Linked DNA regions of Rhizobium lentis. The protein of the gene in region 1 binds, or shares a complex with, the protein of each later gene. Links are inferred from orthologs where the notes say so. Each region holds a gene or a part of one and is shown on either strand. Other genes may lie near its edges. The genes, in order: accD and accB.

The links.
Region 2: the proteins of accD (region 1) and accB are in contact, whole or in part, in a solved structure (PDB 8UXZ), measured with the Escherichia coli proteins. The link is inferred for Rhizobium lentis from one-to-one orthologs.

Annotation. Positions count from the first base shown.
Region 1 is NZ_CP071454.1:1,836,482-1,839,544, forward strand. Bases 325-3,063 are described here. They hold accD (acetyl-CoA carboxylase, carboxyltransferase subunit beta), read left to right. Parts: upstream 325-1,110; coding sequence 1,111-2,016; downstream 2,017-3,063. Other genes in these bases: trpA (tryptophan synthase subunit alpha), read left to right, coding at 325-1,071; J0663_RS08780 (bifunctional folylpolyglutamate synthase/dihydrofolate synthase), read left to right, coding at 2,044-3,063. Also shown: trpB (tryptophan synthase subunit beta), read left to right, coding at 1-228; more of trpA, read left to right, coding at 232-324.
Region 2 is NZ_CP071454.1:3,801,563-3,804,832, forward strand. What follows is about bases 196-3,141. They hold accB (acetyl-CoA carboxylase biotin carboxyl carrier protein), read right to left. Parts: upstream 1,934-3,141; coding sequence 1,457-1,933; downstream 196-1,456. Other genes in these bases: accC (acetyl-CoA carboxylase biotin carboxylase subunit), read right to left, coding at 196-1,446; aroQ (type II 3-dehydroquinate dehydratase), read right to left, coding at 1,954-2,391; J0663_RS18375 (DsbA family protein), read right to left, coding at 2,551-3,141. Also shown: aat (leucyl/phenylalanyl-tRNA--protein transferase), read right to left, coding at 1-89; more of accC, read right to left, coding at 97-195; more of J0663_RS18375, read right to left, coding at 3,142-3,270. UniProt on the Escherichia coli protein: This protein is a component of the acetyl coenzyme A carboxylase complex; first, biotin carboxylase catalyzes the carboxylation of the carrier protein and then the transcarboxylase transfers the carboxyl group to form malonyl-CoA.

The DNA.
Region 1 (3,063 bases):
GGCCGGGTCGATTACGTGCCGATCATGGATCATGAAGCGCTCGAGGCCTTCCAGACCTTGACCCGCCTCGAAGGCATCATCCCGGCGCTCGAGGCCGCGCATGCGATTGCTGAAGTCATCAAGCGCGCGCCGACGATGGCCAAGGACGAAATCATCCTGATGAACCTCTCCGGCCGCGGCGACAAGGATATCTTCACTGTCGGCAAGATTCTGGGAATGGGACTGTAAGACATGACCGCACGCATGGACAAACGCTTTGCCGAGCTGAAGGCCGAGGGCCGTCCGGCGCTTGTGACCTATTTCATGGGCGGCGATCCCGATTACGACACCTCCCTCGGCATCATGAAGGCGCTGCCGGAAGCAGGCTCCGACATTATCGAGCTCGGCATGCCCTTTTCCGATCCGATGGCCGATGGCCCGGCGATCCAGCTGGCTGGCCAGCGGGCGCTGAAGGGCGGCCAGACGCTCAAGAAGACGCTGCAGCTGGCGTCCGATTTCCGCAAGACCAATGATGCGACGCCGATCGTGATGATGGGTTATTACAACCCGATCTACATTTACGGCGTCGAGAAGTTCCTTGACGATGCGCTTGCCGCGGGCATCGACGGTCTGATCGTCGTCGACCTGCCACCCGAGATGGACGACGAGCTCTGCATTCCGGCGATCCGCAAAGGCATCAATTTCATTCGCCTGGCAACGCCGACGACGGATGAAAAGCGCCTGCCCGCCGTGCTGAAGAATACGTCCGGCTTCGTCTACTACGTTTCGATGAACGGCATCACCGGTTCGGCGCTGCCCGATCCGTCGCTGGTTTCGGGCGCCGTGGCCCGCATCAAGCAGCATACGGAACTGCCAGTCTGTGTCGGCTTCGGCGTCAAGACGGCGGAACATGCGAAGGTCATCGGCGGCTCGGCCGATGGCGTCGTCGTCGGCACCGCCATCGTCAATCAGGTGGCGACGAGCTTGACGAAAGACGGAAAGGCGACGGCGGACACGGTTCAGGCCGTCGCAACGCTGGTGCGCGGCCTTTCCTCGGGAACACGCTCGGCGCGCCTTGTTGCTGCCGAATAGTTTTCCCACATTGGCGCTATTCAACCAGGAGAATTCGAGTTGAACTGGATCACCAACTACGTTCGCCCGCGGATCAATTCCATGCTGGGCCGTCGCGAAGTGCCGGAGAACCTCTGGATCAAGTGCCCGGAAACGGGCGAAATGGTCTTTCACAAGGATCTGGAATCCAACAAATGGGTCATTCCGGCGTCCGGTTATCACATGAAGATGCCGGCCAAGGCCCGCCTTGCCGATCTTTTCGACAATGGCGAATATGAATCGCTGCCGCAGCCGAAGGTCGCCCAGGACCCGCTGAAATTCCGCGATTCCAAGAAATATATCGATCGCCTCCGCGACAGCCGTGTGAAGACGGAACAGGAAGATACGATCCTTGCCGGCCTCGGAAAGGTGCAAGGGCTGAAGCTCGTTGCCGTCGTGCACGAATTCAACTTCATTGGCGGATCGCTCGGCATTGCCGCCGGCGAAGCGATCGTCAAGGCCTTCGAACGCGCGACCTCCGAGAAGTGCCCGCTGGTCATGTTCCCCGCCTCCGGCGGCGCGCGCATGCAGGAAGGCATTCTCTCACTGATGCAGCTGCCGCGCACGACGGTCGCCGTCGACTTGCTCAAGGAATCCGGCCAGCCCTACATCGTCGTGCTGACCAATCCGACGACCGGTGGCGTCACGGCCTCCTACGCCATGCTCGGCGATATTCATCTGGCCGAGCCCGGCGCTGAAATCGGCTTTGCCGGTAAGCGCGTGATCGAGCAGACGCTCCGTGAGAAGCTGCCGGAAGGTTTCCAGACCTCCGAATACCTGCTGGAACATGGTATGGTGGATATGGTCGTCAAACGTCACGACATTCCGGAAACGCTGGCGCGCCTGCTGAAGATCCTGACGAAGAAGCCCGTCTCGGCAGCCAACGACGTGAATGGCGGCGCAATCGCTCTGGCGGCGAGCGCCTGATAACCGGCAAACAGGCGGGGTGCGGAATTGATACCCAGAGGCCAAATGGCGGTGAGTGAGGCAGCGCACGAGATCGAAAAACTCATGGGATTGCATCCCAAAGGGTTCGACCTGTCTCTCGATCGCATCACCCGCCTTCTCGATCAGCTCGGCAATCCACACAGGAAATTGCCGCCGGTGATCCATGTCGCCGGCACCAACGGCAAGGGCTCGGTCACCGCCTTCTGCCGCGCCCTGCTCGAGGCCGGCGGCTACAGCGCCCATGTCCATACCTCGCCGCATCTCGTCAATTGGCACGAGCGCTATCGCATCGGTGTGGCGGGCGGCCGCGGCCAGCTCGTCGACGACGCCGTCTTTGCGGATGCGGTGCGCCGCGTGGCTGATGCCAATGCTGGTCAGCACATCACCGTCTTCGAAATCCTGACGGCGGTCACCTTCATTCTGTTCTCGGAACATCCAGCCGATGCCGCGATCATCGAAGTCGGTCTCGGCGGCCGCTTCGACGCCACCAATGTCATGTCCGATCCGGCCGTCTCGGTCATCATGCCGATCTCGCTGGATCACCAGCCCTATCTCGGCGACAGGGTGGAACTGATCGCCGCGGAAAAGGCCGGTATCATGAAGCCGGGCTTGCCCGTCGTCATCGGTCACCAGGACTATGATGCGGCGCTTGATGTCCTGATGTCCACGGCCGAGCGTCTGCATTGCCCGACCGCCGTCTTCGGCCAGGATTTCATGGCGCATGAGGAATATGGCAGGCTCGTCTATCAGGACGAATACGGGCTTGCCGACCTGCCGTTGCCGCGCCTTCCCGGCCGCCATCAATATGCCAATGCCGCCGCCGCCATCCGCGCCGTCAAGGCCGCTGGCTTTACCGTCACCGAGATGATGATGGAAAAGGCGATGAATTGCGTGGAGTGGCCGGGCCGGCTGCAGCGCCTGAGCGAAGGCCGGCTGCTGTCGCACGCGCCCGCCGGCGCCGAAATCTGGGTCGATGGCGGGCATAATCCCGGCGCCGGCGAAGTCATCGCCGAAGCCATGGCCAAT
Region 2 (3,270 bases), 2.0 Mb from region 1 along the record:
GATTCGGCCATCGGAAAGAGGCCGATCGAATAGGCGCGCAGGAGGATGTCAGGAGTGATGCCTGGTGACTTCCTGCGCGAGCCTCCCATTCCTGTCCTACGCCGCCGGTGTGTTGGCCAGATAGTGCTCCAGCCAGTGGATGTCGTAGTCGCCGTTGGCGATGTCCTGGTTGGAGACGAGATCCTGGAACAGCGGCAGCGTCGTCTTGATGCCGTCGACCACGAATTCGTCGAGCGCGCGGCGCAGGCGCATCATGCATTCGACGCGGGTGCGGCCGTGCACGATCAGCTTGCCGATGAGACTGTCGTAATAGGGTGGGATCTTGTAGCCCTGATAGGCGCCCGAATCGATGCGCACCCCGAGCCCGCCTGGCGCGTGGAAATGCGTGATCGTGCCGGGCGAGGGCACGAACGTGCGCGCGTCCTCGGCATTGATGCGGCACTCGATGGCGTGGCCGGAAAAATGGATCTCATCCTGCGTCACCGAGAGACCGCCGCCGGAGGCGACGCGGATCTGCTCGTGCACGAGATCGATACCGGTTATCGCTTCGGTGATCGGATGCTCCACCTGCAGGCGGGTGTTCATTTCGATGAAATAGAATTCGCCGTTCTCGTAGAGGAATTCGATCGTGCCGGCGCCGCGATATTTCAGCTTCTTCATGGCGTCGGCGCAGATCTGGCCGATCTTCATGCGCTGCTCGACATTGAGCGCCGGCGAATTCGCCTCTTCCCAGACCTTCTGATGGCGCCGCTGCAGCGAGCAGTCGCGTTCGCCGAGGTGGATGGCATTGCCTTCGCCGTCGCCGAACACCTGGATTTCGATATGGCGCGGCTTGCCGAGGTATTTTTCCATATAGACGGCATCGTTGCCGAAGGCGGCTGCCGCTTCCGTGCGCGCCGTCGACCAGGCCTCGATCAGGTCGGCCTCGCTTCTGGCAACCTTCATGCCACGGCCGCCGCCGCCGGCCGTCGCCTTGATCAGCACGGGATAGCCGATTTCGGCAGCTGTCCGCAGCGCATCCTCTTCGGTCTTCACTTCGCCGTCCGAGCCTGGGACGACGGGAATGCCGAGTTCCAGCGCCGTCGTCTTGGCGGTGATCTTGTCGCCCATGATGCGGATGTGGTCCGCCGTTGGCCCGATAAAGGTGATGCCGTGGGCTTCGAGGATATCGGCGAACTTGGCATTCTCAGAGAGGAAGCCGTAGCCCGGATGTACGGCGTCGGCGCCGGTGATCTCGCAGGCGGCGACGATCTGATGAATATTGAGATAGCTCTCGCGCGAGGAGGGCGGGCCGATGCAGACGCTCTCGTCGGCAAGGCGCACATGCATGGCATCGGCGTCGGCGGTGGAGTGCACCACGACGCAGGCAATGCCGAGCTCTTTGCAGGCCCGAAGGACCCGAAGGGCGATTTCCCCGCGATTGGCGATGAGGATTTTCGAAATCATGGGCTTGGGCCTATTCGATGACGACGAGGGCTTGGCCGTATTCGACGGGATGTCCGTCATCGACGAGGATCTCGGTGACTTTGCCTGACTTCGGCGACGGAATCTGGTTCATCGTCTTCATCGCTTCGATGATGATGAGCGTCTGGCCTTCCTTGACGGTGGCGCCGATCTCGATGAAGGGACGTGCGCCCGGAGCCGGTGCCATATAGACGGTGCCGACCATCGGTGCGTTGACGACATTCGCCGGGTTGCGGCCGGGTGCTGCGGGCGCGGCAGCGGCTGCTGCCGGAGCAGCGGCGGCCGCCGGAGCGGCGAAGGCCGGTGCTGCGATCGGAGCCTGGACGTATTGCGGCGTGCCTCCGCCGCGCGAAACGCGGATGCGCAAGTCGTCCTGCTCGACCTCGATCTCCGTCAGATCCGTCTCGTTGAGGATGTTGGCGAGATCGCGGATCAGTGCCTGATCGATACCCGATTTCTTTTCAGCCATGGTGTTGCCCTGTCTTCTTCTTATGCCGTGATGTTCTTCAGCGCATGCAGCGCCAGGATGTAGCTGTAAGGCCCGAAGCCGCAAATCACGCCCTTGCATGCCGGCGCGATCATCGACTTGTGGCGGAATTCTTCCCGTGCATGAACGTTGGAGATGTGAAGCTCGATGACGGGAATGGAAATGGCGCGGATCGCGTCATGCAGCGCGACCGATGTATGCGTATAGGCGCCTGCATTGATGGCAACGCCGGCGGCCTTTTCGTCGGCCTCATGGAACCAGTCGACGAGCACGCCCTCGTGATTGCTCTGGCGGAAATCGATATCAAAGCCGAGTTCGCGCCCGGCTGCCTTGCAGTCCGCTTCGATGTCCTTGAGAGTCTTTCCGCCATAAATGCCGGGCTCTCGTTTGCCCAGCATGTTCAGGTTTGGGCCGTTCAGGACAAAAATCGTTTGCGTCATCGAATGTTCCGTTAAATCCACGACGGCAACCTATAGACTCCGCGACGGCTGATTGAAAGCCCTTACGGATTGGCCGGCAGGAATCGTGCCACAATTGTCCACATGGCTGAAACGCTTCGATTCTGGCGATTTGATGAGTGCCCCGATCGGCGTCTTTCGTCAGCAGGCAGTCTTGCCGCAGCTGCGCATGTTCTTGACCTTGGCTTCGAGGTCATCGAGCCCGACGGCACCCGGTACCAGTTCGTTGCCGATCACATAGGAGGGCGTGCCGCTGATGCCGAGGCTGGAGGCGAGCTGGTAGGTCGCCTGAACGATTCCGTCATTCGGGCTCTTTGCCATCTCGGCACGAATCTTGTCTTCGCTGACGCCAAGCGAGGCGGCGACGGCCATCGCCGTTTCGTCCGAGGCGCGGCCAGCGTGTCCGAGAAGCGCAACATGGAAATCGGCATATTTCTCGGGCGCCAGCCTGCGGAAGGCGTCGGCCACTTTGTGGGCGGCGACCGAGTCCGGGCCGAGGATCGGGAATTCCTTGAGTACGAAGCGAACGTTCTTGTCCTTCTTCAGCATCGCCTGCATGTCGGGAAGGGCGTGACGGCAGTAGCTGCAGTTATAATCGAAGAATTCGACGACGGTGACGTCGCCCTTGGGATTGCCAAGCGTAACGTCGTTCTTCGAGGAGAAGATATCGGCCGTGTTCTCTTCGATCGCCATATTCGCCTTCACCAGCCGTGCGGCTTCCTGCTTCTTCTGCAGCGCATCCTGGACTTCAAGCATGATCTCGGGGTTTTCGATCAGATATTGCTTGATGAATTCACCAAACTCCTTCTTCTGCTGATCATCGAGCGCTGCCGCCGGAAACGGGAGCGCGATCGATGCGGC